Regions from separate parts of the Proteus sp. MB838 genome, predicted to be linked through region 2. Evidence: predicted binding sites of a transcription regulator. Region 2 holds the regulator's gene; the other holds the start of a gene.

What was found. The regulator ArgR, encoded in region 2, controls arginine synthesis, uptake and breakdown. The targets are predictions, from matches to a motif close to ANTGAATAAAAATACANT.
Positions count from the first base shown of each region.
Region 1: a site for ArgR is predicted at 1,718-1,735, ahead of argA (amino-acid N-acetyltransferase). Genes of this name have one in related genera too.

Region 1 covers NZ_BAABMO010000035.1:21,189-37,411, reverse strand. Annotated here, with positions in the region: tRNA gene ACYUCW_RS14255 (tRNA-Met) at 1-48, shown strand, start outside; gene amiC (N-acetylmuramoyl-L-alanine amidase AmiC) at 263-1,525, opposite strand; gene argA (amino-acid N-acetyltransferase) at 1,770-3,104, shown strand; gene recD (exodeoxyribonuclease V subunit alpha) at 3,203-5,119, opposite strand; gene recB (exodeoxyribonuclease V subunit beta) at 5,112-8,750, opposite strand; gene ptrA (pitrilysin) at 8,747-11,635, opposite strand; gene recC (exodeoxyribonuclease V subunit gamma) at 11,651-15,028, opposite strand; gene ACYUCW_RS14220 (hypothetical protein) at 15,044-15,328, opposite strand; gene ACYUCW_RS14215 (DUF2509 family protein) at 15,369-15,827, opposite strand; gene ACYUCW_RS14210 (prepilin peptidase-dependent protein) at 15,824-16,223, opposite strand, start outside.
Region 2 covers NZ_BAABMO010000003.1:56,439-74,175, forward strand. Annotated here, with positions in the region: gene cgtA (Obg family GTPase CgtA) at 1-922, opposite strand, end outside; gene rpmA (50S ribosomal protein L27) at 1,054-1,311, opposite strand; gene rplU (50S ribosomal protein L21) at 1,331-1,639, opposite strand; gene ispB (octaprenyl diphosphate synthase) at 1,902-2,873, shown strand; gene ACYUCW_RS02025 (DNA-binding protein) at 2,920-3,336, opposite strand; gene ACYUCW_RS02030 (DNA-binding protein) at 3,415-3,762, opposite strand; partial or broken gene ACYUCW_RS02035 (helix-turn-helix domain-containing protein) at 3,948-4,214, shown strand; gene mdh (malate dehydrogenase) at 4,315-5,253, opposite strand; gene argR (transcriptional regulator ArgR) at 5,704-6,174, shown strand; gene mpl (UDP-N-acetylmuramate:L-alanyl-gamma-D-glutamyl-meso-diaminopimelate ligase) at 6,243-7,622, opposite strand; gene fbp (class 1 fructose-bisphosphatase) at 7,788-8,795, shown strand; gene ppa (inorganic diphosphatase) at 8,995-9,522, shown strand; gene ACYUCW_RS02065 (MFS transporter) at 9,600-10,793, opposite strand; gene ACYUCW_RS02070 (dTDP-4-dehydrorhamnose 3,5-epimerase family protein) at 10,802-12,094, opposite strand; gene ACYUCW_RS02075 (hypothetical protein) at 12,141-12,404, opposite strand; gene ACYUCW_RS02080 (gamma-glutamylcyclotransferase family protein) at 12,658-13,005, opposite strand; gene tamB (autotransporter assembly complex protein TamB) at 13,011-16,832, opposite strand; partial or broken gene tamA (autotransporter assembly complex protein TamA) at 16,829-17,737, opposite strand, start outside.

The DNA.
Region 1 (16,223 bases), on a different contig from region 2:
GGGCTCATAACCCGAAGGTCGTTGGTTCAAATCCGGCCCCCGCAACCAATACTTTCCTAATTTTATTTTCTACAAATTCCCATTAAATACTCTCTTAATCCCTACTCTATTTACAATAACCAATATACTCCCTGTTACTGAGTTATGATTTAACTTATTGGATAAAAAATAATAAGTTGTTACCTCTAGTAGAAAATAACTATTTATTTCCCACTAGAAGTCTCAAAAATAAGTTGTAGTTGTATGTAGTTGTATAGCGAGATCAGCCTCGATCAGCTAATGTCAGTTCCCCACCATTAGCAAAATAGGCTTTAATACCTTTGAAAATAGATTCAGCAACTTGTTGCTGGAATTTAGCCGTTTTGAGCTTTCGCTCTTCTTCAATATTACTAATAAAAGCCGTCTCTACTAAAATAGAAGGGATCTCAGGGGCTTTTAAAACCGCAAATCCGGCTTGATCGACCTTATTTTTATGTAGCTTATTCACGCCACCTAATAATTTTAATACCTCACTACCAAATTTTAGGCTGTCATTAATTGTCGCGGTCTGTACTAAATCAAGCATTGCGTGATCAACATAGCGATCACCACTTCGACTCACCCCACCAATTAAATCCGCTTCATTTTGGGTTTGAGCTAGGTAACGTGCGGTATTACTTGTTGCGCCTGTTTTGGATAGCGCGAAAACAGAAGAGCCTCTAGCCGAGCGATTGGTAAATGCATCTGCATGAATAGAGACAAAGAGATCAGCCTGCATTTTCCGCGCTTTCGCTACTCGCACTTTTAAGGGGATAAACACATCCTCATTACGCGTCATATAAGCTTTCATTTTGGCATCTTTATCAATCAAAGCTCTTAAGCGACGGGCAATTTGTAGTACAACGTCTTTCTCACGAGTTTTATATTTCCCCATCGCTCCCGGATCTTCACCACCATGGCCGGGGTCAATCATGATAATAATCGGCCTATCTCGTCCTGCTCTTCCGGGCTTACGCGTATCCGTTTGTTCAGGCACAGCTTGTTGTAAATCCCCTTCGTTATATTCACGCAATAGCGCTAATAGCGGATCATCTTCACTTGTCGCCGCATGACTTGGATAGAAATCGAGCACTAAGCGATTTTTAAATTCAGCAACGGGTTTTAAAGTAAACATTTGTGGCTGAACGGGGGTTTTAATTTCAAACACTAAACGAACCGTAGTTGGGGTATTTTGACCGACACGAATAAGTTTTAAGTAAGGATCGTTTGTTTGCACTTGACTAGCCATACCTTTCAGAACGCTATTCAGTTGGATACCTTCAAGATCAACCACAATTCTATCTGGTGCTGATAACGCAAACTGGCGATATTTCAAGGGGCTACTTGATTCGATAGTCACACGTGTATAAGTCGATGCAGGCCATACCCTGACGGCAACCACTGATGATGTTGCCGCTAAGCCAACAGGACTAACACTTAATAACAATAACGCGCCAATTCCTTTAATAAGACGACGACGTGTTTGATTATGTTCTGAATGACTCATGAAAATATTCCAAAAAAAACGATTAACATCAAAAAGTGCTAAAACAGACGGTCAAAAAATATCTGAACGAAAAACTTTACCGAATCCACACTTCACTGTCACTTAAAAACAGCACAATTACACACTTTTATACAAATATTCTGCCTTCTGTTAAAACAGTAAGATCGGATTTTACTTGCCATTTCCGCTCAAAAAGAATAAAAATACATTAAATGCGAATAAAAATTCACTTGAGAGGGGCTTTATGAAAGAGCGTAGCACCGAATTGGTCGATGGTTTTCGACACTCGGTTCCGTATATTAATGCACATAGAGGTAAAACATTTGTCATTATGCTAGGGGGAGAAGCAATAGCCCATGAGAACTTTCCCTCTATCATTAACGATATTGGTTTATTGCATAGTTTAGGAATACGGTTAGTGGTGGTTTATGGCGCTAGACCACAAATCGATGTGGCTCTTGAAGAGCAAAAAATTTCTCCGCTCTATCATAAACACACACGAATTACTGATAGTAAAACCCTTGAAGTAGTTAAACAATCTGCCGGTACCTTACAACTCGATATTACTGCTCGTTTATCAATGAGTTTAAGTAATACGCCCTTGCAAGGAGCGCATATTAATGTGGTTAGCGGTAATTTTGTCATTGCCCAACCTTTAGGTGTCGATGATGGGGTCGATTATTGCCATAGCGGTAAAATTCGCCGTATTGATGAAGAGGCCATTCATCGTCAGTTAGATAACCATGCCATTGTGTTAATTGGCCCTGTTGCCGTCTCTGTTACAGGGGAAAGTTTTAATTTAACCTCTGAAGAGGTCGCAACCCAGCTAGCTATCAAACTTAAAGCACAAAAGCTTATTGGCTTTTGCTCTTCGCAAGGGGTTGTAGATGCAAGTGGCCAGATTGTGTCTGAACTTTTACCTAATCAAGCAGAAGAACGAATTCAAGCATTACAAACTACAGGCGATTATCACTCAGGTACTGTACGTTTTTTACGAGGTGCGGTAACAGCCTGCCGTCGTGGTGTTGAGCGTAGCCATTTATTAAGCTATCAAGCGGATGGTGCCATTGTTCAAGAGTTATTTTCTCGTGACGGTATTGGTACGCAGATTGTGATGGAAAGTGCCGAGAAAGTCCGTCGCGCCAATATTAATGATATTGGTGGCATATTAGAGCTTATTCGTCCATTAGAGCAACAAGGCATTTTAGTGCGTCGCTCAAGAGAGCAACTTGAGATGGAAATTGATCAATTCACTATTATTGAGCGCGATAATCTCACCATTGCTTGTGCTGCCCTCTATCCTTATCAGTCTGAAAAAATAGGTGAAATGGCCTGTGTCGCCGTTCATCCTGATTATCGTAGCTCTTGTCGAGGTGAAGTGTTGTTACAACGCATATCAACCCAAGCTAAACAGATGGGGTTAGATAAATTATTTGTGCTCACGACTCGTAGTATTCATTGGTTCCAAGAAAAAGGCTTTACGCCTGCTGAAATCGATAAATTACCTATTGAAAAACAGGCTCTGTATAATTATCAGCGCCGCTCTAAGATCTTAATTTTAGATCTACATAAAGAGTAGTTTTATTAATAAAGTAAAAAAGACAGGCTCCCCCTCTCAAAGCCTGTCTTTTGCTATTCACTATAATTATATTAATTCGTATTAAATTAAAAAATCACTCAGTAACGCAGTTTTTCAACTAATCCACTGCGGCGTTGAATACGTGTCTGGATCGCCATTTTCACCATATATTCAGAAGAATAAAGTGATAGCTTCTGCTTGGCTCGCGTTATCGCCGTATAGAGTAATTCTCGGCTAACAATAGGAGAAAATTGTGTTGGCAACACCAGTGCCGTATGGGTAAATTCCGAACCTTGTGATTTATGTACTGTCATCACATAAGCAGTCTCATGTTGCGGTAAACGACTAGGTTGAATAGCTTTCAATGTGCCATCAGGCAACTGAAAGAAAGCTTTCATTTCCCCTTCATCGTTATTAAGCATAATGCCGATATCACCATTAAATAGCCCCAATGTGCTGTCATTACGCTGGATCATAATTGGTCGCCCAATATACTCCCGCTGATAGCTATTTATAGGTCGTCGTATCAAGCGTTGGCGATGTAACAGCATCTCAATACGTTCATTTAGTCCTGTGACACCAAAAGGCCCTTCTCGCAAGGCGCACAATAAACGATATTGATTAAAGCTATGAAGAATAGTCTCTGGTGCTGCTTTTTGTGCGACTAACGATAGATAGTGATGATAAGTCTTAGCAACATCTTGAAGCATCTTCATATAGCTCTCATCGGTGTCTAATGAGATAAATTCGATGTCCTGCGGATCGGTATGTTTTTCTCGCTCAGTGCTCTCTTGTGTTACTGTCGCTTTTTTCAGTAACGTCATAGCACTCTTCACTTGTCCTTGATTAACCGCAAAAGCTAATTGACCAATACCTGAATGTGAGCCAAAACGATAACTTTTACGCAGTAAACATAGTGAATCACTGACCACCGAAACTGGCGTAGTAGAAGTCGTCATAGAAGCGGGATCTTTCTGTAATTCACCTTGTGTTAAGCGATCAATCTGCTCAAAACGGCGTTGGCTAAACCCCTGATCCGCAAAACGACAAATATCCCCTAAAACGGCTCCCGCCTCTACCGAAGCGAGCTGATCTTTATCTCCCAGAAAAATAACATGGCAATATTCCGGTAAAGCCTCAATTAAACGCGCCATCATCGGTAAATCCACCATAGAAGCTTCATCTATGACCAAGATATCAAGTTGTAGCGGATTATCGCGATGATAACGAACTTGCTGACTTTCCGGTTGAGCACCTAATAAGCGATGAATGGTTTGCGCTTGATCGGGCATCCATTTTAACTCTTCTTCACTTAGTGCCAATTGCGCTAATGCTTTACCTAATGATTCGGTCAATCTAGCTGCCGCTTTTCCCGTGGGTGCGGCTAGTTGAATAATGGGTTTTTCATTCGCCGTTAGCATGACAAAAGCAGCTAAAATCTTTGCTACTGTCGTGGTTTTCCCTGTTCCTGGGCCACCCGAAATAATCGAAATAGGGCTTGTAATAGCAACCGCTGCGGCGACTTTTTGCCAGTTAGTTTCAGCATCTGTCTTAACACTTGGGAAAAGTTGATTTAATACGTTTGTTAATTGATTTTCATCGATATCAACCACCCGTTGCTCTTGGCGAAAAAATTGCGCAATTTGCTCTTCATAACGCCACATTCTTTGTAGATAAAGTAATCCGTTATCGAGAATAATAGGTGAAGGCAGATCACTATGGCCTTGATTAACACACTCGCTCTGATTAAGCTCTGCCAGTATTTCTTTCGCTGATGGTTGCGCCATTTTCTGCCAAATGGCTTGTGAAAGCTCGGTGTGTCGTCCATCAAACAATTTATCTTGTTGTATGATATTTAACGGTAAGCAAACATGACCCGCCCCTGTTTGAGCACTGAGATAGGCAAAAATAAACAGTAGGATAGGATTTTCATCTGCCACCAGCATTTGAGCAAAACGTAAATCTAATGGGCGCAATAGGTTTTGTGCAATTGCTTGTTCTAATAATTTAATCATTTGAATTGTTCTCACCCAGCGCGTTCACTTTACTGCCGTTAACCTCAAGCGCTTCCCCTTTAAATAGCGCATCTAATGCTTCTACAAACTTTTCTTCAGGTAGATAGGTATAGACGCCATTGCCCGGGTAGTCAGTATCAATGCCACGTAAGAAGAGATAGCAGATCCCACCAAAATGACGTTGGTAATCATAATCAGGTAAGCGTTGTTGTAAAAATCGATGTAGCGCTAAAGTATAGAGTTGATACTGTAAATCATAACGATGATCGCGCATTGCATTGCTCATCGCCTCTTGCGTGTAATCCTCACTCGATTCACCAAGCCAGTTAGATTTATAGTCAACCACATAATACTTGCCCTCCCAACAAAATACTAAGTCAATAAAACCTTTTAGCATGCCTTGCACTTGCTGAAAATTGAGGGCTGGACATTGCGCAGATAAAGGATCGTATTGACGGGTTAATTCTGTTAACTGTGCCGCCGACATCTCCTTTTCAATAGGCAGATAGAATTGTAGCTCATCGAGTTGATGCTCCTTAGGAATATCAGCTAAACATAAGCCTTGCGCATTTAATGGGGTGTGAAAAAGGGTTTCCATCCAAGCCACCAACAATGGCGTCCATTTTTCCTCAAAACCTTGGGCAATAAGTTGCTCTTGCATCCAACTTTCATCAATAGGCTGTGAAAAATCAAGCTCTTCAAGCAAACTATGTAAAAATGTCCCCGCGACTGCACCACGAGGGAAGTGATGAATAGAGAGTTCATCGCTGTGTTGCGCTGTTTTCTCACCTTTAGCATCGGTATCTAAGCCCGGTGCGATAGATTGTACCAAGGCATCCAAATCAGCACTATCAAATAGATATCCACGTGCAGAGTGTTGTGCCGTTAATCCCGAATAACTGGTGATACGCCAATTATCATTAATTTTTCGCTTAAATATGGCGGCATCTAAAGCAATATCCGTTGTATGTGGAGATTGATATCGATGCGTTGAGGTATCACCTAACGTGATCACTTTTATATTGTCATCAAGCAATTGATTAATGGATTGATGTAATAGCTCACTATTACCCTCTTCCCCATGCTGCAACAGATATCCCAGCGCATTTTTATGCAAATCAGTTAATCCTGACTTACGTTTATTTCCTTTAACCAAAGGCGCAACACCAACATAACAACAAAATTTCGCCCGAGTTAATGCCACATACAACAAGCGTAAATCCTCTGCCAGTCGCTCTTCATCAGCAAGACGCACGCTATCAGGTTGATTAAAAATATCTAATTTTGCGTAAAATTCATCTCTATCATGATAAAGCGCGCCCTTTTGTTCTTGATAATTACAGGCAAAAGGTAGGCAAACAATGGGATATTCCAATCCTTTAGATTTGTGAATGGTACAAATTTGCACCAGATTTTTATCACTTTCCAAACGCATTTGCTGACTTTCCGCTTGTGCATCTGGTCGAGAAATTTGCTGGGCTAACCAACGAATAAGGGCGTGCTCGCTATCAAGCTGTAATGATGTTTCTTGTAGCAACTCGCCAATATGCATGATATCGGTTAAACGTCGTTCTCCTGCTTGGCTTGCGAGTAAGTTCTCAGCGATTTGGTTTTCTATCATGACTTTACGTAGCATAGGTAACACACCACGTTTTTGCCACAAGACAAAATAATCAGAGAATTGCTCCACATAGCGGTTCCAACGCTGTTCATCTTGATTAAGTTCGTCAATTTGTTGTGCGTTAAATCCAAACAGTGCACTGGCAAGAGACGCTCTTAACACCCGTTCTTTTTCAGGGGTTACCACTGCTTGTAGTAACCAAAGTAGATCTTTGGCTTCATTGGTTTCAAACACACTTTCTCTATTGGATAAAAATACTGATTGGATAGATAACAGATCTAATGCATCTCTGATCAATAATGCTTCTCGGCGACTACGCACTAGCACCACAATATCGGCAGATGTAACAGCGCTTTTATTGTCTTGTTCGATTAACCAAGCTTGTTGATTGTCACCGGCTGATAACCAGTCACGAATTTGCATCGCACATTGCGAGGCCATTAATTGTTCATAATTACCAGTTGAAAGGCTTTCACCTTCAGCTAACCAAAAATTTAATGGGGCAACTGTTTTTTGCTGGTAAATAAACTTCATATGCTGATTTTTTTCAGCCGAATTGACCTCAATAAAAGGAATATGATCAAACAAAAAAGGGGTTTTAGAACGTAAAAACAGTTTATTAACTGCACTTACCATACCCGGAGCCGAGCGCCAGTTAGTATTCAATGTATAGTGGTGATCGGTTTGTTGCCTTGCCCGAATATAGGTAAAGATATCTGCACCACGAAATGCGTAAATGGCTTGTTTGGGATCACCAATAAATAGCAAACCACTCTCTGTATGCTCACCATAGATAGTATCAAAAATACGATACTGCTGAGGATCGGTATCCTGAAATTCGTCAATCATCGCGACGGGATAACGTTGGCGAATAGCATCTGCTAATGCTTCGCCGCCTTCTCGTTGCAATGCCTTATCGAGACGCGTTAACAGATCATCAAATCCCAACTCACCACGACGCATTTTTTCATTTTCTATCCCTTGGCGTATTTCAGGGATGGCATTGGCAATGATCACATCACGTAACGTTAAGCTTTGTTGGCAAAGTAGTTCGATTTCCGCAAATAAAGCGTGCTCAGGCGCAGCCCCCTTTGTAGTTTTTTCATGTAGGGTTGCTTGCGAAAAACGACTTAAACAGTCAGGTAACTGATAACTTTTGGTTTCGAGTGGAGTGGCCCATGCGGTGATTTCATCGATCCATTTAGGTAAGAAACGACTACTGTAACTGCGTTTATCAACACCAGATGAAGTTATCCAATCTGCAATTTCATTGCAATGATGACGCCATAGTGCTTTAACTTTATCAATGGCCTCAATGACTGCTTGATGACGCTGTTCAACAGTCTCTTTTTTAGCGTCGAAATCAATACCTTGAATTTCGGGGCATTCACCTTGTAAATAGGGTTGAATTTCATACAGCAGTTGCTCAGGGCCAGACCAAATTTCGCTTACCGCATAGGCAACATCATAAGAAAGGGGATAACAGTGCCTGCGCCAAAAATCAGCGCAGACACGTTTTTTTAACTCATATTCATCTTGGATCAACACCTGTTCAAACAATACACCAGATTCAAAAGCGTTAGTGGCTAACATGCGCTGACAAAAACCATGAATAGTATAAATAGCGGCTTCATCCATTTGACGCTCAGCTTCTAATAGCCATTGCGCCGCCACCATTTTATTCGGGATTTGATCTAATAATATTTGGTAAGCGTTATTGTCATTTTCTACTTGATGACGGATACAGGCTAGCCTTAACTGATGAATATTTTGACGAATACGGGCGCGTAATTCATCCGTTGCCGCTTCGGTAAAAGTAACGACTAAGATCTCTTCAACACTTAAGGGGCGATGAAATGCTGACTCGCCCCCTAATCCAAGCAGTAATCGTAAATACAATAACCCTATAGTGTACGTTTTCCCTGTTCCCGCAGACGCCTCAATGAGGCGTCTTTGATACAAAGGAAGTGTATAGGGATCTAATACCTGTGCCTGTATCACTTCACTCACTCTTTAATTTCCTCAACAGGTAATGTTTTTTGTAATTCACTCACGGTTGAATAGATTTTCCACTGTTTATTTTGCGCATAATCAGCGTTGTTACCCTCTTTCCCGATTATTTGTGAAACAAACACGAGTCCTGTCGGTTTAATTATCGCTTTTTCATAAAATTCGATTGCTTGTTTTAGCGTTACCTTATTCAGTTGGGCTAAAAACTTCTCACGACCATCATATTTTAAGTTATTACGATAAAAATCATTACGATAAAGAGAAACCTCTTCATAAAATGTTTGCGGTGGTTGTTTTACTTCATCAATAATGGCTTTTTTATATTGATTAAATTCAACTTCACTTAGCTTTTTCAAACGATCATAAGCTTGTTGATAAAATGCATGATAACGCTCATTGAGATAAACTGGTGGTTTAGCATTACTTTGCAGTAAAAAGCCTAAACCGGACTGCTCGCCCATTGAAGCTTGGAAAGCAAAGACCGCATAACCTAATTGCTCTTCTGTTCTGAGTTGTTCAAAGAACCAAGGATGCACGATAGAGGATAATACTGATGTAATCGCTTTTCCTTGTAGACGCTCATAGCCAACAGGGATAAACAATTCCCCTAGCGCATTATCGGTACTTTTAGATTTATTTTGGAATGTAACTTGATTTAATTTATCAAAAACTAATGTGTCGCCAATCCAATATTCTGTTCCTTTATTGCCTAATAATGCTTGTGCCGATTTAACTATCTCACGGCTCTGCTCTGGCGTTAAATTACCGATAATTAATGCTTGAAGCGCTGCATTTTCAATGACATCACGACGATTATCTTTAATATCTTGTAACGTTATCGACTCTAACGCCTTAAGTTTATCGGCTTCTTCATAATAAGGGATCGTATTTAGGCGACGGGCAGGTAACATTGCAGCATCATACGCTTTAAGGTTATGCGTCACTTCCAGTTGTTCACGATACCAAGATTTAGCTTGATCAAGCTCTTGCTGAGTAGCTTCAAACGTTATATAGCTTTTTAGTGTGGCATTTACTAGCTCTGGTAAATGTTGAGTATAACCATTGACTGAGAAATCGACTCCACGCCCAGAAGAAGAGGAGATATTCATGCCGGCAACAGAAGCTTGATAAGCCAGTTCACTAGAGGTTAGATCAGCAAGGTAATTGGTCAATGTTTGTATAACTTGCTGTTTAACTGTGCGATCTGCATTTTTGTTCACTAAACTTAACGTCACACTGGCTTTCGGCTCATCAGAAAAATAGTGCGATGGCATATAGAATAACCGAGCATGACTGTCTTGCCATAATAATTGAGGCTTAGTGATGTTACTATCAGCATCAATAAGTGACAGATTATCAGGAATATAAGGGTTTAGTGTCGGTAATGACAATGAGATGTCGCTGGCTAATTCCTGCCATGAAGCTAATTGCTTCGCAGTAATTTTATCCACTTGATAAGGTGCATGAACAAAATAAGCTTGCTTATTTGAAGGCTCATTAGGGCTAATCACCCAAATACGCGCATTTTCTGGTGTAAGAGATCCTAGGCGAGAAAGGATCGCAGAAGGTTGATAATCATCGGCAATAAAATCTGCATTAAGAATATTTTTAATCGGATAACGCAGCATCATATCGGAGATATCTTCAATATAGTTCATATCTCTGACAATAGAGCCATAGCGAAATGAGAGGTCAAGCACATTGGCTATTTCTTTAAAATAGCGCTCACTGACCCCTTTATTTTGGATCAGTTGAATATAAGAAAAAATCGCTGAAATAACTTTATCTTTCTCAGCAAGGCCTTTGTCTGTTAAAAAAACATAAATGGTAAATGAACCTTGGTTGCGATCGATATAGGATTCAGATGAAGTACTAATATTCTCTGCTAATCCTTGCTCTTGTAGCCAAGTTGCTAGTGTACCCGTGCTACGATTGCTAATAAGGTAGCCAATATATTCATCTGATTTACTGCGAAAATCGGCAAGATTATTATCAATACCAAATTCGATTTGTAAGGTTTTTTGTGGCTGAGCTGGGACTAAGTGGATCATTATCCCTTTTTCTTTTTCTGTCATCGCAGGCACCGTCGTTACTGGTGCTTGGGTGTTTTTATTAGGAATACGGGAAAAAGTATCAGCCGCTAATTTAGCGAGTTCGTCCAGTGATTTATTACTATAAATCACCCCATTCATTAAGTTACCAGAATAGTATGTTTGATAGAATTTCACTAATTCATCTTGTAATTTACTCTCTGGCTTATCACTTAATGTTTCTAAGTTTCCTCCCATAAAACGAGAGCTTGGATGAGCCGGATTCAAAGTTTCGGCTCTCACTTGCCAAAAACGCATTCCATCGCGGGAGCGAGCCATGGTTAATTCCGCATTAACCGCATTACGTTCACGATCAGCATATTTAGGATCAAGTAATGGCTCCGCTAATGCATCTGCCAAACGATCAACTGCTTCATTAATGGCACTATTTTCAACTTCTAAATAAAATGCGGTGCGGTAAGTGGTTGTGCTGGCATTATGAGAGCCACCATTTTTATTTAAAAACTCTGTCAGATCCCCTGATTTTGGGTATTTGGTCGAGCCCATTAACACCATATGTTCTAAATAGTGGGCAAGACCTTGTTGGCTATCTGGATCTTCTAATGCACCGACAGGCAGAGCAACGGCGGTTAATGATTTGACCGCTTTTTTATCTGAAACCAGTAATACGGTCATATCATTAGCTAATTTAATAGCCTGATAATCACGTGGATCACTTTCACTTTTTTCAATGCTATCCGGCAATACTTGCCAAAGTGGATCTGTTGCGAAGCTGTTGATACTGACTAGCATCAATAGCAACATAATCCAAAGTTGCGATAAGTATTTTCTCATCTGATATGAGCTCCCTTATTTTTTTATAAATGGAATGATTGGCTTAAATATGGCTAACGTGGTCTGTTTTACTGCCTCAAGAAAAGGTGCATCAAGCTGATGAAATACACGTTGAATATAGATATCATTCATTTCACCTTCTCGGTTATAGCTATCGGTTAAATATTGCGTTAATACCAATTCTGCCTTGTTTTGTATCTCTTCATCATCAAATAAAAACGTCTGTGTTTTTTTATCGAAGCAAGCTTGTAACCAAGCCCAACCACTGTTGGCGAATAAGGCTAAAGGTGTATTCATCCCTGTTTGATAATCTTGGATCAATCTTTCAAGGGTTGAATACGCAATATCCGCAGACACCGGTGATAGACACCATTGCGACTCTTTTCTACCATAAAAACGGCTTTCGCCAGTTCCACCACTTAAGCAGTACACGAGATGTTCTATCCATAATTGCAGTAGATCATTAGCTGTTAATGTGGCGGGTCGCCAACGGAGTAACCCATCGGCTTGTACTTCATTTAAACGACCAATTAATGGGATCGTATTAAATTGGTATTCTATTGTGACAGAATGGGTTGCTAAACGTTCACTTCTGACTTTTTCGGCTAAAGGTTGCAACGTTTCTATTTGTTGCTCCCAATAAATTTGACCAAACGCACTAGCTGGTAATTTTCCAGCAGCTTTAATGCGTTCATAAAGTGCTTCTGTTGATGTCCCTTCGATTAAGGCTTTTAATAACCATTGGTTTAATAGATAACGTTGTAATGCATTAATGACAAAAGGCTCTTCTTCCGGTAGCTCGGTCTCTTCAATAACAAAATTCGTTTTTAGACTTTGCTGGAAAAAAGCACGTACGGGATGGCGATAAAAGCGTGATAGTTCATCTAAAGAGACTTTCTCAATTTTTTTATTTAATGGCGTTGAAAATGCTTGGTGAGCAGTCCCTTTCCCACTTGCTGCGGGTAACCATTCAGCGGCATAAGAGCGATATAGAGCATCCGTTTTAAAGTTTTCTGGCGCAAAAGGCACTCGACTATGTTGGGTTAATAAGTGGCTGATGATACGCTGCGCACTGTCATCAACATTTAATGATGCATCTTCCCTTAAACGGAAATTTTGCCCAATATAATCTTGTAACTCTTTAATCAATACCGAAGGATTACATTCGCGATCGTCACGAATAGACTTACCAATATAACTGATATAAAGGTATTTTTCTGCTGAGCTTAATGCTTCTAAAAACAGGTAGCGATCATCATCACGACGTTTTCTATCACCTCGACGACGTTTTTCTGCCATTAAATCAAATCCTAATGGCTGAATATTACGTGGGTAGACCCCATCATTCATTCCCAATAAACAGACTGCTTTAAATGGAATTGAACGCATTGGCATTAAGGTGCAAAAATTAAGGCTTCCGGCTAAAAAGCGTTGGCTAATTTTCTCATCATCAAAACGCACTGTAAGTTCATCGCGGATCAGCACTAATGGAATTTCATGTTGATAGTGCGCCTCTAGACCATTTTTTATCACCTTTTGCCACTGTTGTGTGATAAGCGCCAATACCAGCTCTGTCTCTTCATCAGTGTCAAAAAAGGCATCAACAAGCTGTTGACCGATATCAAGCCACTCTTCTAAGTTTCGAGTTTCGCTTAATCGTGTTCGCCATTCACTTAAGGTATATAAAAAATCTGCTAGATGCCCTGCTAACTCAGCGACTAGGCCACTTGATTCATCGTAAGGCAGTACCCCTTGCCACGGCCCTGCCTCACTGTCCATCGCATAACCAAGAAGCATCCTTAATAACCCAAACTCCCACGTATTTTTTCCTGTCACAGGTAATAAAAAGGAGGCCACATTTTCATCATCTAATCCCCAACGTATACCTGACTCTTCAACCCAGCGCCGTAGTAGCTTCAACTCATTTTCAAAAATGGCAAAATGTGCAGCTAAGGCGGGTACTTCAAGTAATGCAAGCACTTGCTCTGCGGTAAAACGGCTTTGAGGTAATTCTAATAAAGTGATAAAAGCTTGTAAGACAGGATGTACTTGGCGAGCTTTTCGGTCTGAAATGGCAAAAGGAATATAACGCTCTGCGGGCGCATTACCAAATACGGCTTGAATATAGGGCGTATAGCTATCAATATCCGCCACCATAACAATAATATCTCGCGGTAATAAATCAGCATCTTGCTCGAGGAGATGCAGTAATTGGTCTTGTAATACCTCGACTTCCCGTTGTGGGCTATGGCTAGCATGAAAGGTCAAAGAGCGATCATCATTGGCAATGATCCGCTTTTTTTCACTACTTTGGTAATCCTCAAGCGTCTGACCTATTTGTGAAAAATCCTCTAAATCGAGTATATCGGCCTGAAGTTGATGTAATAAATTATCTCTTGGTATATCAACAAAAGCATCTAACACATCGCTATATTCAAGCTCAGAAAGAAAATAGAGATTATCTTTACCTAACTTTCCCCAAGACGCTAATAGTGGATTGCCGACATTTTGCTCCCCTTCCTCATTAAATAGTGTCGATGCATTTTGTTCATCTTTAAACCAAGGTAGTTCATGAAGTTGCTGATAATGTCGAGGCTTTCTACTATTTAGACGAGCGAGGAATTTTGGATCTTGAATATCTCCCCAGTAATAGCGGCAAGGATTAGTAAACAATAAATAGATTTCGGTATGTCTGCCGATTGCTTGCAGTGCTTGCAAATAGACTTGTGGCAATGCTGAAATACCACAAATAAAAATACGCGATGGAAAACAGTGCGCAAGCGCCCCCATAGGCGCATCATTCAAAGTAGAAATAAATTGTTGATAAAGATTAGCACGATGCCATTTAGGTTGCGCAAGATCTTCTGTATAGCGTTGCAGTGCCAACCACAGTGTTTTTTGCCAGTATTGATTGTCACTCAAGCCATCAATTAGTTGATCATTTTCCCATGCCGACAACCAATCGGGACGATAAACCAGATATTGGTCAAAGAGATCCGCCACACGCCCCGCTAGTTGATGTAATTTACGTTTGTCTTCATCATCTTTAAGATAATGTAGCAAGGGTTTAAATGCCGGATCATCAAGGTAATTAGGCAATAATGCCATTAGTTTCCATGTCATGGCATCTTTAGAAAACGCACTTTCTTTAGGTATACCTGATAATACCCGAGTAAACATTTCCCAAATAAAAGTAGCGGGTAATGGATAACGGATATTAGCAGCAATACCCAAACTTTCTGCTAATTGGATTTGTAACCACTGCGACATTCCGGGACTTTGCACTAAAATCACTTCTTGCTCAAAAGGCGATGATAGTGGCCGATTTTGCATAAAATGTACCATCAGTGATTTAAGTAGTGATAATTGATTTGAATGGTAAATATGGAACATCAGATCCTCATTTTATTAATCACATGACCAATGGTATAAGCGTGTCACATAACCTGAATGGTGGGTTATCGATCCCTCTATTTTTTGACAGCCTTCCGCTTCAATAAGTGATTGTGTCATTATTTTAAGGTTATCAACAGAGTTGAATGACATTTGCCCATAAAAAGCAAAAAGAGACGCTCCGGCTTGTTGGATAGCCACTAAGCGCTGAAAATCAACTTTTAAGGCTTGGCTATACCCTATAATAGCGACAAAGCTAATATTAAAGAATAGCAATACTGACACCATATTAATTAGCATACTATCTTCTTTTCTTTCATGATTAATTAAGTATTTATTATCAAATACAGCCTTCTTTAACTAGTGGACAGTAGTCTAGCCAACCATTCGGTTGGGCTTCAATATGCAGTTTTTCCTTACCAACCAGATTAATCCATTGATAATGAGATATCTTATCTCCGCTATGACTTTTAGCCTCTCCGAGTAGTAAAGCGCTTGTCTTTCCTCTCAAAGAGAAACAGCTTTTCATATTAGGCTCAGCAGTAAAAGTACGACATTGCCATTGGTAAAGACGAGAAGGCGATAAATCCCATGTTAAGGTCATTCCCCATGACAACGCAGATCCAGCGAATAAAAAGGTCTGCTTTGCTTGTAACTCTTGCATCACCATTAATTGACATTGACGATAATGATAAGCAAAACTTGTCAGTAACGATAAACTTATCACCATAAAACCTACTGCAGCCATCAGACCGATGACACCCTGTTGCTCCTTTATTGTTCCCTGTGTCGTTATCACGAAATATTCCTTAATAGTATTGATGTTTGATAGTGTACTTTTAGGTTAATATTTTGTTTTGCTTGGAATTTTAATGATAATGATAGATAGTTAAATGCACGTTTTTTTATTGGAGAATAGTGTGTATAGGGAGTTAAGATAAATTCTGTCACCTCAATTTCTTCTTTTTCGAAGATCTGTTGCCAACCTGTTGAATCACAATTTTGCACACCACGACGTTGTTCAAGCTGACCGTTTTTTAATCTAAAACCAAAGTAATCACTCTCTTGTTCTTCTGGACTCTCCCAACGGCCGTTATTGTTCATATCGTAAACAAACAAAACACAAGAGCCATGAGGGTGATAAGGATAATGACCTATTTTAAGTGATGCAGGTAAAGAAGCTTTTTTAACAGTG
Region 2 (17,737 bases):
CTTCCCAACCCAACGCTTCAACTATCGCTTGCGCTTTCTGTTTTGCTTCATCGGCATCAAGCAGATCCACTTTATTGAAAACTAACCAACGTGGTTTTTGTGCCAGTTTATCGCTGTATTTTTCTAATTCAGAAATAATGATTTTGGCATTTTCAACGGGATCAGAACCATCAATAGGATCGATGTCGATCAAATGCAATAATACACGGCAACGTTCTAAATGTTTCAGGAACTGGATCCCAAGACCCGCGCCATCAGCAGCCCCTTCGATCAGCCCCGGTATATCCGCAACTACAAAGCTTTGATGGCTGTCCATACGCACAACACCTAAGCTAGGTACTAGTGTAGTAAATGGATAATCTGCCACTTTGGGTTTGGCTGCCGAGACGGCTCGAATAAAGGTAGATTTACCGGCATTCGGCATACCTAACATACCTACATCCGCAAGTAGCATCAGCTCTAACAGTACTTCACGTGATTCACCTGGTGTACCCATTGTGCGTTGACGTGGTGCACGATTGACTGATGATTTAAAACGCGTATTCCCTAAACCATGGAAGCCACCTTTAGCGACCATTTGTTTTTGACCATGTACCGTTAAGTCAGCAATGATCTCACCTGTAGCAAGATCACGGGCACGCGTCCCCACAGGGACATTAATAGTAATATCTTGACCACGTTTTCCCGTACAATCACGGCTTTGGCCATTTTCACCACGCTCAGCGCGGTAAGATTTAGTAAAACGGTAATCGATAAGGGTGTTGAGGTTTTCGTCTGCAACCATGTAGACATCACCACCATCACCGCCATCACCACCGTCTGGTCCCCCTTTCGGGATATATTTTTCTCGACGAAAGCTTACACAGCCGTTACCACCGTCGCCAGCGACGATTAGGATCTTGGCCTCATCAACAAATTTCATGATTTTACTCCGTATGATAGCCATTAACGTGCTGGATGGCCGAAATTACCCAGAGATGGCCTTTTTTAAATATAAAAAGCCCCGCAACAGACTGTGCAGGGCTTTTAACTCGGTGTTTAAAGGACCGGTAATTATTCAGCTTCGATGCTGATAAATTTACGATTGTTTGGACCTTTAACTTCGAATTTAACTTTTCCGTCAGCTAACGCAAACAGGGTGTGGTCACGACCACAACCAACGTTAGTACCTGCATGGAACTTAGTACCACGTTGACGAACGATGATGCTACCTGCTAATACAGCTTCACCACCGAAACGTTTTACACCTAGACGTTTTGCTTCGGAATCGCGACCGTTACGAGTCGAGCCGCCAGCCTTTTTGTGTGCCATTAATCTGCTCTCCTAAACCTTAAGCGATACCAGTGATTTTAACATCAGTAAACCACTGACGGTGGCCCTGTTGTTTACGGCTGTGTTTACGACGACGGAACTTAACAATTTTAACTTTCTCGCCGCGACCGTGAGCAACCACTTCCGCTTTAACTTTAACGCCCTCAAGGATTGGAGCGCCAATTTGAATGTTGTCGCCATCAGCGACCATCATGACGGTGTCAAACTCAATAGTTTCGCCAGTTGCTACTTCAAGCTTTTCTAAGCGAATTGTTTGACCTTCGCTGACTCGGTGTTGTTTACCACCACTTTGGAAAACCGCGTACATATAAACTCCGCTTTCCGCACACTCCCAATATGTATAATTTGAGTGCACAATTAAAATATTCACATAGGGCGCGAATTCTACGCAAATTTAGTCGCGATGACAAGTATAGATCGCAAACAACCAGCAAAAAAAAGAGTTTTTTACACAATATTTATTTCAGCCATTTTTAAAGTACAATCTAAATTATAAGAGAGTAAAATCTATGGCATGATCATTTTTTATTAATTATAACGCGCTCATTGGCGAGCCAAAGTCGAAAAACATGAATTTAGAATCTATTATAAAACTCACATCCGCTGATATGGCTGCGGTAAATGACGCAATTCTTTACCAGCTTAATTCAGATGTTTCTTTGATAAACCAGCTTGGTTACTACATCATTAGCGGTGGTGGTAAAAGGATCCGCCCAATGATCGCTGTTCTGACCGGCCGAGCTTTGGATTATCAAGGGGACAAACATATCTCTGTCGCCGCTTTAATTGAATTTATTCATACCGCAACATTATTGCACGACGATGTTGTTGATGAATCCGATATGCGTAGAGGCAAACAAACAGCTAATGCTGTGTTTGGTAATGCTGCAAGCGTGCTGGTAGGTGACTTTATTTATACACGATCTTTTCAGATGATGACGGATCTTGATTCCATGCGCGTGCTAAAGCTGATGTCTAGCGCAACCAATGTGATCGCTGAAGGTGAAGTATTACAATTAATGAATTGTAACGATCCTGACATTACTGAAGATGACTATATGCAAGTTATCTACAGTAAAACCGCTCGTTTATTTGAAGCTGCCTCTCATGCGTCAGCCATCCTCTGCGGAGCCACTCCAGAGCAAGAGAAAGCTTTCCAAGATTATGGTCGTTATCTTGGTACCGCATTCCAGCTGATTGACGATTTACTGGATTATGATGCAGATAATACCCAATTAGGTAAAAATACCGGTGACGATCTGGATGAAGGTAAACCTACTTTGCCTTTACTTCATGCCATGCACCATGGTAACGAAACAGAATCACAACTCATTCGTCAAGCCATTGAAAAAGGTAACGGCCGTCATTTACTCGACACTGTGTTAAAAACGATGAAACAGTGTGGCTCACTGGAATATACCCGCCAAAAAGCGGAAGAAGAAGCCGATAAAGCCATTGAGGCGTTAGCGATTATTCCTGATTCATCTTACAAAGATGCATTAATTGGCCTTGCGCACGTTGCTGTGCAACGACAATCGTAATTTTCATACCTAAACCCCATAAAGTATGAGAAGCCCGTCAGAGCGACTATGTCGACTCTGGGGGGCTTTTTAATTTTTGAACCACTTCTTCATTTTCTCGTTCGATCTCTTCTTGATTGTCAGCATCAATATAGCTAATTAACTTAGCGAGACCTTCTCGTAAAACAAATTTTACGATTTTTTCACGCTCTGATTTTGTTAGCTGATAATAAGCTTCCACCCAGATAAGAAAGGCATCCTGACGCTTAGATAAATATTCTGCAGGAGGCTCATGCGCCGCTAACACACTCACCACCTCTTCAGGGAGGCTTTTAACCGAGTACTCAACGGCTTTACCTTGTACTCCACGCTTACGGCGATTTTCCCATCCTTCACGGCGTGCCATTAAATTGACCCCTTGTGGAGAATTAGGTAACCCTGCAAGCCCTACTAATTCTTTTGCTGTATACCATTCTTTTTTCATGATCTCATCTCACATTCAACTAAGAGGTTAGTCAGATATCGGTTGCGGATAACGCAATAGCGCGTTCTTTAAAGTCGCTTAATCTTTGACGATCTTTTCTAAAAAACTTCTAATACCATCCCGCAAGATCAGCTCTGTTACTGTTTTTTGTTCACCATCATTAAGTTGTTGGAATGCTTTCACCCAGATAACGAGTGGCTCCTCTTTATTTAGTTTGTAATGTGCTAATGGTTCATAAAGCTCCAGAGCAATTAAAGTTTCTTCTGGTAAACAAGAGTAATGATATTCAACGCCATTTCCTTGTTTATTAGTTCTCTCTTGTTTTAACCAAGATTCACGTTTAGCTTTTGCATTTACACCTTGTGGTGATTTAGGTAATCCACCTATACCCGTCAATTCCATTGCCGTATACCACTCTTTTTTCATTACGTTTCTCTAAAATTGTTATCAACTTCAAAAAAGAAATTATTAAGAATAAAATCAGAAATATTTTTAGAAAAATAATGTTATTTTATTTTCTAAATAATCAGTTTAATGCTTTTAAGCATTTCTAATAAACTGTTATTTATACCACTAACACAGCATTTAATTTTATAGAAAAAGGATTAAAAATGATTTCAAGGAAATCTGATTGGCATCCTGCCGATATTATTGCCGCACTCAGAAAATGAGGCACAACACTGGCAGCCATCTCTCGCCAAGCTGGTTTAAGCTCTTCAACACTGGCTAACGCACTGTCACGCCCTTGGCCAAAAGGTGAGAAAATCATTGCTGACTTTCTAGGTGTAGCGCCTTCGGAAATTTGGCCCAGTCGTTATTTTCATCCTGAAACAGGAGAATTACTTGAACGGAAGATACGCGACAAAACCAATAATTAACTAATAATTACATATATTATAATTAATAAAAAAAACCGCTGATACACTATCAGCGGTTTTTATTTAAATTTACATTATTTTAAAGCAAAAAGGTTATTTTTTATTTATTAATAAATTCTTCGCCAAGAATTATATCTTTTTTCAATACATCCAACATGCCATTAAGAGATTGTTTTTCAAAATCACTTAATTGACCGATTGGTAGATATTCTTCAACACCATTCTTACCTAAACGAACAGGTTGTGCAAAGAAACGGGCATGTTCACCATCGCCTTCGGTATAGGTGCACTCAATAACATCTTTTTCGCCATTTAAAGCACGGATCAATGAAAGACCAAAGCGCGCAGCTGCTTGTCCCATTGATAATGTGGCTGATCCGCCACCCGCTTTAGCTTCAACAACCTCAGTTCCCGCATTTTGAATACGTTTTGTTAATGCAGCAACTTCTTCATCAGTAAATGACACACCGGCTACTTGAGATAGCAAAGGAAGAATAGTGACACCTGAGTGTCCACCAATGACCGGAACATTCGTTGTTTGTGGATCTTTGCCTTTTAATTCAGCAACAAAAGTATTCGCACGGATAATATCCAGTGTTGTCACACCAAATAGGCGTTTTTTATCATAAACACCGGCTTTTTTCAGTACTTCAGCAGCGATAGCAACCGTAGTATTGACTGGATTAGTAATGATACCAATAAGCGCCTTAGGGCAGTTTTGTGCAACTTTTTCAATAAGATTACGCACGATCCCTGCATTTACATTGAAAAGATCAGAGCGATCCATACCCGGTTTACGGGCAACACCGGCAGAAATTAAAACAACATCTGCATCTTTTAATGCAGGAGAAGGATCTTCGCCAGCAAAACCTTTTACCCTTACTTGAGTAGGTATATGACTTAAGTCCGCTGCAACACCCGGTGTAACCGGAGCGATATCATATAAAGAGAGTTCACTACCAGCTGGAAGCTGATTTTTAAGAAGAAGTGCCAGTGCCTGACCAATACCACCCGCTACACCGAGAACTGCTACTTTCATTCTGATACTCCTTAGTTTACGAGATAGTGGAACGCCTTTGATATACTCACTATTACGCAACACACCTAGTAAAGAAAACAATTATTTAACAGCTATATTGCATAATAAGGCATTTGTAGTAAAAAATAATACTTCGGTTATTCTAAACAAATTGCTTATCTGTTAATGAGATAGCGGGCACTCTTTTGAGAAATAATTCCAATAAATATCGCTAAGTGCTAAACGAACTATCTCATATTGCATAATCATTTAAGATTATCATTTAGTTAACAAATTATTTACCTAATCAAGATTATCGCATTCAATATCGAGAAATAAAACTTTTTTGAGTTAACACACAAAAACACACATCAACCAAGAAGAGAAACAAGATTAACGGAGCTAATGTTGCATAAAAATTCACTTCTCTGCATAATGTGCGAGTTATTGATAACTCACTAAAGGTGAACTATGCGCACTCCTTCTAAGCAAGAAGACTTGGTTAAAGCATTTAAAGCCCTGCTGAAAGAAGAAAAATTCAGTTCACAAGGCGAGATTGTAACCGCATTACAAGAAGCTGGTTTTGATAATATTAACCAGTCTAAAATCTCTCGTATGCTAACAAAATTTGGCGCAGTAAGAACGCGTAATGCCAAAATGGAAATGGTTTACTGCCTGCCAACAGAACTTGGTGTACCAACAGCAAGTAGCCCATTGAAAAATTTGGTACTTGATATTGACCATAACCACTCAGTAGTGGTTATTAGAACCAGCCCCGGTGCCGCACAGCTTATTGCACGTTTATTAGATTCTTTAGGTAAAGCAGAAGGGATCCTCGGAAGTATCGCTGGTGATGACACTATTTTTTCTACACCCGCGCCAGGATTCTCAACAGAAGAACTACGAGATGCGATTTTAAACCTATTTGATCAGGAATTATAAATAGCGACTTCAGGAAAATAGGTCATAAACAGTAAGCCACTGAAATTTCAGTGGCTTACTTATTTAAATTAATATTGATCCACAGATGATTTTGGTGTGGCTAATTTCGCCAGGAGTTTTTCATGTATACCACCAAAGCCACCATTGCTCATGATCAAAATATGATCACCCGGTTTAGCTTCTTTAGCAACCATCTCCACTAATGTATCAATATCCGTGCTCCAACGAGCAGGCTGTACACACTTCTCGGCAATATCACTGACTAACCATTGAATGTTAGGTGGCTGAAATAAGAAAACTTCATCAGCACGTCCCAATGCCGGGGCGATATCATCTTTACTGATCCCCATCTTCATCGTATTAGAGCGAGGTTCTAATACCGCAATAATACGTGCTGTTCCGCCAACTTTACTACGTAACGCTTCAAGGGTTGCTAAAATCGCCGTAGGATGATGGGCAAAGTCATCATAAACACTCACTTGATTTACTTCACCCCGTAACTCTAAACGACGACGGGCGTTAATAAATTTATTGAGTGCTGCGCATGCATCTACCGGTAATACACCAACGTGGTGAGCTGCCACAATGGCCATTAAGCCATTTTGCATATTGTGTTCACCCGAAAGTCCCCAACAAACCTCACCGACTTGCTCACCTTTATGGAACACTGCAAAGTGGCTACTGTCATTACTGATCTTTTTCGCCTGCCAATCACCCGTCTCACCGGTGTACTCTTCCTCACTCCAACATCCCATACCAATGGTCTGTTTTAAGTTCAGATCGTTATCAGGCATGATAATTTTGCCACTGCCCGGCACAATACGGACTAAATGATGAAACTGTTTTTGAATCGCCGTTAAATCATCAAAAATATCCGCATGATCGAATTCCAGATTATTTAAGATAAGCGTACGTGGCGAGTAATGAACAAATTTAGAACGTTTATCAAAGAAAGCACTGTCATACTCATCAGCTTCAATAACAAAAAACGGGCTTTCCCCCAATTGTGCTGAAACTTGAAAGTTACCCGGCACACCACCAATTAAAAAACCAGGTTGATAACCACAATCTTCTAAAATCCAAGCCAGCATACCTGCCGTAGTCGTTTTACCATGGGTACCCGCAACGGCCAAAACCCAACGCTCAGGCAAAATATAGTCATGTAACCATTGTGGCCCTGATGTGTAAGGCAATCCTTTTTCAAGTACCGCTTCAACACAAGGATTCCCTCGAGTCATCGCATTGCCAATAATCACCATGTCAGGAGCAGGTTCCAATTGTTGTGGAGCATAACCTTCGATTAGCTCAATGCCTTGATTTTCCAATAATGTGCTCATTGGAGGATAAACATTTGCATCAGAGCCAGTTACTTTATGCCCTTTCGCTCGAGCTAAGATGGCAAGACTTCCCATAAAGGTGCCACAAATACCAAGAATATGAATGTGCATGAATTTCTTTCCAATAGCATGAAGTTGGTCACTATTCTAACCATCAAAAAGCAGATTAGAAACGGATTAACCTTTGAATCATGCGATTCTTTGGATAAACTTGCCACTAATAAGGAAACTTTTTTCCTTTTTATATTTTATCCATTCACATTCAGGACCCACGTCATGAAAACATTAGGCGAATTTATCGTCGAGAAACAACAAGATTTTCCCCATGCAACTGGCGAATTAACGGCATTGCTGTCAGCCATTAAGCTTGGGGCTAAAATTATTCACCGTGATATTAATAAAGCTGGGTTAGTCGATATTCTTGGCACTAACGGTGTTTCTAATGTTCAAGGTGAAGCCCAGATGAAACTGGATCTTTACGCGAATGAGAAACTAAAAGCAGCACTTAAAGCTCGTGGTGAAGTTGCGGGGATCGGTTCGGAAGAAGAAGACGATATCGTTATCTTTGAAGGTGATCGCGCGGAAAATGCCAAGTATGTGGTATTAATGGATCCATTGGATGGTTCTTCTAATATCGATGTAAACGTTTCCGTTGGTACTATTTTCTCTATTTACCACCGTATTACGCCTATTGGCCAACCAGTGACACTAGATGATTTCCTGCAACCCGGTAATCGCCAAGTTGCTGCGGGTTATGTCGTTTATGGCTCATCTACTATGTTGGTTTACACTACCGGTTGTGGTGTACATGCCTTTACTTACGATCCTTCTTTAGGGGTTTTCTGTTTATCTCACGAAAGTGTTCATTTTCCGCCTACCGGAAATATGTATTCAATCAATGAAGGTAACTACATTAAATTCCCATTAGGGGTAAAAAAATACATCAAGTATTGCCAAGAGCAGGATGCAGCAACTAACCGTCCTTATACAACTCGCTATATTGGCTCTTTGGTTGCGGATTTCCATCGTAACTTGCTCAAAGGGGGGATTTATATTTACCCAAGTACGGCAAGTCATCCAAATGGTAAATTACGCTTACTTTATGAATGCAACCCAATGGCATTCCTCGCGGAACAAGCGGGTGGTAAAGCCAGTAATGGTAAAGATCGTATTTTAGATATCAAACCAACAGAGTTGCACCAACGCATGCCATTCTTTGTGGGTACTAAAGCGATGGTCGAACAAGCAGAAGCATTTATGGCTCAATATCCAGACGAAGAATAAATTTTCTTTTTGTCAGGATATAGTTAAACCGGGCTTAATTAACGCGTCCGGTTTTTTCATCTCCCAAAATAGCTAATTCGTGTATTTGTTGCTTATTTTTACCTCAAAAGGCAACCTGTACGGCAAAAAACGGGTATTGTTAAAAACTTTTCGCTATACTACGAGCCACGTCAAATTAATTTTTCATAGGAAATTTTTTATGAGCCTGAATCATGTTCCTGCTGGTAAAGAACTACCAGAAGATATCTATGTTGTTATTGAAATTCCAGCCAATGCTGATCCAATCAAATACGAAGTTGATAAAGAAAGTGGTGCACTGTTCGTTGACCGTTTTATGTCAACAGCGATGTTCTACCCATGCAACTACGGTTACATCAACAACACATTATCTTTAGATGGTGATCCAGTAGACGTTCTGGTTCCAACTCCATACCCATTACAACCAGGTTCAGTCATTCGTTGCCGTCCTGTTGGCGTACTGAAAATGACTGATGAATCAGGTGAAGATGCAAAACTGGTTGCTGTACCACACACTAAACTAAGTAAAGAATACGATCACATTAAAGATGTGAACGATCTACCTGAATTATTAAAAGCTCAAATCAAACACTTCTTCGAACATTACAAAGATTTAGAATCTGGTAAATGGGTAAAAGTTGATGGTTGGGAAGGCGTAGAAGCGGCTAAAGCTGAAATTCTGTCTTCTTTTGAACGCGCAAAAAAATAATTCTGTGTCATTAGAATTAGCGTTGCTAAGTAATCCATTGGTTGCTTAGCAAAAATAAGCCCACTTCAAATGTGGGCTTATTTTATGATTATCTCTTTTTTATGGTTTAACCGCATAATAAGCATTACGCCACTCACCAAGGTGATCGCCATAGCGATTATCATCAATATATATACTGTCGAAATATTCCCTGTAGAGAAAAAGAGCAATCCCCCAACAATGGGCAAAATCAGTTGATTAAACAAAATAATCAGTGAGGAAATGCTAGCTAATTGTGTCACAGGAATAATTTCTATTCTTAACATCCGTAAAATATTCCCTGAAAAAACCTTACCAATAATGGATAGGGCATAAAAGAGAATAAAAGCCGTGATATCATGTTGAAAAATAACCAATAGAAAAGAACTTATTGTGATGATACAAATTGATAGAGACATTAATAATTTTCGATTTAAATAATGGGTTAGATAACCATATAAATAAGTTCCTATCACGCCACAGATCCCCGCAGAAATATCAATAAAGCCATAATATTTAATGGGTAAATTCATCGATTGGTCGATCAACGCCGCCCCACTCGACTCAATTAATCCATCAAACATATTATTGCCGATAGCAATTAAAATAGAAAAAACCAAAATAGGAGACGTAAAAATCACCACTATCCTTTTCGTCACCTGTAATGTCTCTGTTAGGCTATGTAACTGAGTGGCAGATTGGCGCTGTTTTGGCACTAAGTAAAAGAACAAAAAGAACACGGCGTTAATGAAATAAAATAGACAGGGAATAATCAGTAAATAATGGTAACCATAATCAATAAATAACATACCGATTAATGGGCCAATGATCATGCCCAAAAAATCCATTCGAGACATTATATTAATATGATGTTCTTTATGGCGACTCATCAAGGCAATAATTTTTTCATATGAAATCAGTGTCTGTGAATTACCAATAGAAATTAAGCTACCCACTAATCCAAAACTAATTGCAATAACTAAATCAGAGGAAAAATCTACTATTAATAAAAATAAACAACCGATAATTTTACAGCTATCGGAAATAACAGAAACAGGACGGACACCTAGACCATCAATATATTGACCAATAAGCGGTATTAAAAAAATACGTGGTAACCACCATAAAGCGTATGTCAATCCCGCATATTCAATGCTTGTTGTTAATTGATAAACAATAACAGGTGTCAAAAAAACCATTAGACCATCTGCACTTAATACCAAAAAAAGCATATAGAAAAAGACAATACGCATAATAGAGGTTACACCTTTTCTTTAATTAATACTTTAATAGGCTGATTATTTTCATCATAAACAATAATTGATTTTGGGGTATGATGGGTGGGCCTATGTTTCATTAACGCTTGTTGTTTAGAAACAAGAAATTGATAATAGGTTAAATCTGCTGCTATTTTATTAACACGATAAGCTTGATAATTTTTATTAGCGATTTTCCAATCAATCACGTCATGACCCGGAATATATTCTTTTTCTTCGTCCAAATAGATAACAGGTCGATTCACAGTAATGATATTCGCCATATTAAATAAGGCATGGGCAACACCACAGGGGATCACTAACTCAATATTGGGTGCCGGATCAAAAACCATTTCATCTTCATAAAATAGCGTAGGCGAATCTTCACGCATATCCACCAGCTTAATAGTGATTTTACCCGAGGTATTTCCTAAAAAAGTTAAATGATCTTCTTGCCCTAAATGTAATCCATAAGAGTCGAAATCATAAGCCTCCTGACCATGTTCAACTAGATACATAGGGGATTGTCGCGTTAATGGAACAATGCCACTCTCTTTGCCCGTATGCAGGGTCGCCATTTCACGAAATTCAACACCTAAAATAGTGGATGTAGGTAATGACTGTTTTTGAACATCGGCTATTTTCTCTCGCAACCTTACATTAATTTCATCGCCATTATCTAAGCGAATTTTACGAGTTTCAGAGTGTAAAAATCGATGTTGGCTTAACCACTGCTGTTGTATCTCAGCAACTCGATAGTAGACCAGCGCCGAAGCTTCTTCTGTCATCGGCTCATAGCCTTCAATCTCATTAATATCGATATCTTCCGGCAGATTTATCACATCATTATTAGGTGACCAATTTAATGTTTCACTTGCTAATTGCTCGATAGTAGGTAAAAAAAGAGAGTAGCTATTTAAGGTAAAAACATTTTCTAGATGGGAAAAAGTATGAGCAACTCCTGGGGGAATAATAAGTGTTCTTGCGGATGATGGGGTTATCTCCAAACTTAATTCTGATTTAAATGTCGGTGAGTTTTTACGACAATCAATAAATTTAGCCAGTATCTTTTGTTTTTTATCACCTAAAAAGGTGAGTGTATCTTGCTGGCCAAGATGAATGCCATACTGCCCATATTTAAATTCGCTTTTACCGTGATAAACAATATTAATAGGATAGGTTGTTGCGAAAGGAATAACATAAGACTGATGTTTTCCATTATTCACTCGCCAGCGTTCAATCCAATGTAATCCGACAATATTAATATCTTTATTAAGTTCATTAATATCCTTATTCACTATTGCCTCCTTTCATTTAAAAAGCAGCCTTACGGCTGCTTATTGATTAAAGACTGACGACTTCGATATCATAACCAAGTGACTTCGCACTTTTTAGTAACGCATCTAAGCTAGTGGTGTTTAATTTTAAATACTTATCATCAGCAGGTGCATTTTTAATACCTGCAAGATAAGCTAATTTATCTAATGCTTCTGTTGCAACAGTTTTAGTTTGTAGCATCATATCCGTAAAACGATGATTGACTATATTATGTTTTACATCTTTTGGTGGATTATTATAAAGTTGAGTAATATCGTTTAATTTGTCCATAAATTACCTTATTTCGCTATTTAATAATAAGTCGTTATCTCTTTCCTTCTTAAGCAAAACTGTTTTAACACTGAAGTTATTTTTCTGTCAATCAGCTCTACCATTAATTATTTTCATATCAATTTAGATAAAAAACGAAGTAATAATTATTTATTTAAATTTTAAAATATAAATACTACTTTTAGTAAAAATAAAAAAGCTCGATATATATCGAGCTTTTTTAATCATTATTGAGTCAGCTTTCGTAAGCCTATTACTCTTCTTCGTGGCGTTTTAGCCAATCTCCACTTTTGATTTCTCGCAACCCATCAACTGGCTTTTGATAAAGATAGATCCAAGCACTACCATAAGGTGTTGATATCAACTGGCGCTTGTAATCTTGATCATTTTTTTTCAGTTCATCAAGCTCCGTCAAAATGGAAGGCGTGATCCGATAAACTTCACATTCTATTTCACCATCACCTTCAACCACAGCAGGATAAAACCCTAAATCATAGAGTTTATACCCCGCTAATTTATACTCACCTAATAGCTGTGCGTAGGTCATCCAGTGATGGTTACCCTGATTTCGCCGTAAACTTCCATAAACAATAATTCGCATATAAATTAAAACTCAAATTGATAAAGCAGATCTATTGCCTGATTCATACCAGACACTGCTTGTAAATACAACCTGGGCATCAAGCGATAACGTAATGTTAACGTCGCTAGCGAATCAAATATACCCATCCCATACTTCACTTGTAAATCATCAGTTATCTTACCACTGACGACAACTTGTGAACTATCCCCTACACCTTGTGTATCTAACGCTAAATCAGAAATACCAAAGGTTTCGCCAATACGTCCTACGAGTTGTCCACTTTGTCCAACACCTAATCCTATTAGCATGGCTGTCATTTGTGCTGAATCAGAATCACCACTTGCTAATCCTTCCCCTCTTAACAAGTAGGATAATGCTTCTTGTTGTGTTTTGGCCGGCTCAGAGAATATTTCCACTTTCGGCTTATCCGCAAGCCCGGTAACTTTAACCCCAGCAATGACATTATCTGCCGTATTATCAGGGTTACGTATCGCTTCAATATTTAAGTATGGCTGATCAACCGGCCCTGAGAACAAGATTTGCCCTTTACGTACTTGTAAATCTTGTCCATAAGCTTTGAATTCCCCGCGAGGAATATCCACTTGACCATTTAATCCCAACCCTTGCTTACTTTGAGCAACTTTTAATGCCCCTGTTAATCTGGCTTTCAATCCAAAGGCATCTAATGTGACATCATCGCCAATATTAATCGCCAAATTACTTTGAATAGGTATAGAAGTCTGCTTTGGTGCTATAGGTTGTAATTCTTTATCCAACATCACTTCATCAGAGGAAGCCGACACCGCAGACTCGGGTAATTCCTGCACCACGATACGAGCCCAAGGGATATCAATACGACCATCTAATTTAAGCAAATGTGGATTAGCTTCAAAAACTAAGTCTGGGTTAACATCAATACGAACCATTGGTGGTAATGACACACGCAGTTTGTTGCCATTCGCAGCCACCACGGCACGCCACTCATCTAGTTTGCGCCAGTCCGCATTCCCCGTCAGATTTAAATAACCTTCCGGTGTTTCGATTCTACCGCTTAAATCAGAAGTCGCACCATTAAAGCGAATATCGACATTCCCTTTGGTGATGTCAAATGGGATCCAGTGACCAACTACTTTTAACTGGTTAATACCAAACTGCCCAAATAGCAATGGTGATTGTGCATTCCCCCCTAAACGTAGCTGTGCCCCTACACTACCTTGTGCTATTTCACCTTTACCCAAGAAAGGCTTAATCAGATCTAATGTCAGATTATCAATATCAACCGTACCTGATAATTGACGTGTTTTTTCTAGATCAGCAACATTGACATGGCCTTTAAAGTCACCATTACCGGCAATACTAATCAACCATTGCAAGGTCGCTTTACCATTATTGATACCCGCATTTAACGTAACTGCATCAAAATCAATAGGTAATACCGTACCATCGACATTTTGTTTTACACCAACGCCCTGACCTTTAAGGTTAACTGACGCTTTAGGTAATCCGCCTTTCGCATTCCAAGTTGCCGTAGCATCTCCCGTAAAGACACCGCGTAGCGCGGTTTCAGGAGGTAAGAATGGTTTTATCATGGCTAAATCAAAGCGTGTTAACGTGATTGCCGCACTACCACTCTCACCTACAGTGATCTCTTTAGGTACACACAGTTGTGCATTAGGATTTACCCAGCAATGTGAACCAATCGTCACTTGCTGTTTTTCCGCTAATAAATTTAGCGCCATCGCTTTATTTAAACGCCATTCGCCTACAGGCGTATCAAATGCGGTATTGTTAAGTGTGCCTTGCCACTGCTGTTTTTCTTTATCAAACGAGCCGGCTAATGTCAGGCCACCCGATATGGGTTCCCCATCCATTTTCAAGGTAAGCTTATGCTGTTTTTCTGTCCCTGCCGCATCTAGCGTTAATTGACGAATAATCAAATCAGCCTGTTTTAACTGACGTGCCGTAATTGCCAGTTTGCCACTGATCACGTCATCTGACTGAATGTCACCTTTAACGACAACTGACCCAACACTGAGCTGATCTTGCCATTTGATCCCTTGCGCATTGATATCAGCAATAATTTTCGGCTTATTAATATCACCGCGAACATTCACTTTCCCTTTAATAACGCCCGCTAACCCCGGCACTAAACCATTTAACCCCGGAGCATTGATGTTCGCATCAAGCGCCCACTGCTCACCTAAGTGCCCCGCAATATCGAGATTATTTTTTCCTAGAATTAAGGTTAATTGAGGAATATTCCATTGCCCCGAATCATTACCATAGGCGTTTCCTCGCGCCTTAATAAGATTATTTTTTAAATTACCATCTAAGGTAATTTCAGGCACTCGCAGTTGCCAACTTCCTCCATACAGGCTACCCGTTGTAGCAATACGTCCATCTAATTTCGCTGGCATATCGGGATATTGTTTAGCTGTATTAATACCAGAGATAGTCAATAATGCATTCCAGCTAATCGCCTTACTCCAATCTGCCACACCGGTAATATCCGCATGACCTTGTAATGCAGCTAAACGCAAACGAGTGAGTGCTATTTTCTCTTCATTCCCTTTAGCGTCTAGGGTCAATTTGGCTGGCGGGATCTCTTGTCCTTCAATATTAGAACGTAATGAAAGATCATAATTATCCGTCTGCCCATTAAGACGTAGTCGAGTATCATTAAGTTGATACTGCACATCTCCCGTTAAAGGCCAGCGCACTTTTTGGCTCTCTAAGGTTAATTTTAGTGGAAGATGTGCTTTAGCGAGCTCAGCTTGTGCATCAAGGCTTGCGGTAACAGTTCCTGTTAAAGAGAGTGCGAGTTTTAACTCATCAAGTATCGCACCTTGTAAGGACAGTGTCGCTTGCTGATCTTTAAACTCTTCCAATCCTGCCATCTCACGAAGCATCGCTTGCATATCTAGATTAACCGGCCACTGTTTATCCAGTGTAATTTGACCGTTTAAACTGACTTTGCCTTCTGGCGCATCAATACTGAGCCTAGTGAGATTAACCTGTTGACCTTGCGTATTGGCTTGAAAAGAGAGTTGATTAATAGTCACAGGCGTATCACCACTAACTTGTAACTGTTTACCTTCTATCCCCTCCACATTGATATCAACAGGAATAATAATTTCGGGTAACTGCGCTAATAAAGGCTTGGCGAAAATTGTCTTAATAGTGTCAGCTAGTGCCTGCTCTTGCTCTTGCGGTGTTTTAGGCTCCGCTTGAGGCGTCGTTGCTGCAACTTCTTTTACATCTTGCGCCATGGCGGCAACACTACCGTCTTCGGGGGTTTTCGGTAACGCCACCAACAAATCATTAATGACTGTCGGTTTTAAGGTAACTTGACGCCCTTCCCATTGTGCTGCCGTAGTAAACTCATTGAGTGATAGGGCCATATCATCAATTTGTACACGCGTATTGGCTAATGAGAGAGAGTTTAAATAGATAGGTAAAGGAGCATTAAGCTCAGTTAAAGGCTCAGAAGGTGGTGTTTCTTGTGCTGGAGGGAGTGCACTGGTATCTACATTGACGATAACATCACGTGTGCCTAAGGCCTCAACACACAGTTGTTTATCCTTCAAACAGCTTAAATTTAAGCCTAATGATAACTCCCCCACATTGACGTCTACACCCGGCATTTGATACTCAACACCCGTTAAACGTAAATCTTGCCAACCGCCATTAACACTATTAATGGTTAAACCTGGCACCCAACGAGCTGCACTATTAATGGCAAAATGTAGCCCTGATTGCGTCCCTAAAATCCATGCAAGAGCACCTAAAACCAGTAAAATGATGATAAGTAGCGTTAGTGTTATCCTTTTCAACCACTTCATCATAACTCAGCTCCTAACCCAATATAAAACTGTAATTTACGCTCTTCACCACTATTGACTGGAACGGCTAAATCAAACTTTACAGGCCCGACTGGAGATGCCCAACGAACCCCCGCACCCGCACCTGTTTTAAAATCACTTTTCGTAAAATCGTTAACGGCTTCACCACTATCAACAAATACGGCTCCCCACCAATTTCCAGTTACGTTATATTGGTATTCAACAGATCCCGTTAGCATTCTTGATGCCCCTGTTAATTTACCTTTGCTATCTTCCGGTGAAATACTTTGGTATTTATAACCCCTAATACTTCTATCGCCACCGGCAAAGAAACGTAATTCGGGTGGCACTTTCTCAAATTGATTCGTTTCAATCCAGCCAAACGTCCCTCTGACCACAAAACGGTGGCCTTCCCAAGGCGTGCGTATCCACACTTGCTGAGCTTGTAGGGCGAGAAATTCAACATCAGATCCCCATATTTTATTGGAATAATCGACTGAATAACGTTGGCTATCCCCCCAATAAGGCATCATGCCACCCCGTTGGCGTACGCGACTTGCATTCGCACCAGGATAAAGCAACATGGTTGTATTGGTCACATCACCTTGGGTAAAGTGGCTCAGACTCCAGCGGGTATTAATACTGTATTGCCATCCCGTTGACATATCCCAGTTACGAGAAACGTTCAGTGTGGTGGTATCCGAACGAGTATCATTTAAATCTGTACGTTTATAGCCACCTTGAATGCTATAATATTGTTCTAATGGGTTAACTTTTAATGGAATTTTATAATTAGCACCAATAGATTGCTCAGGCTTAGAAATACTCATATTCGATGTTAAGCTATGGCCCCTAGAATTTATCCAAGGTTTATCCCACTGCATATTTAATCGAGGTCCGACATCTGT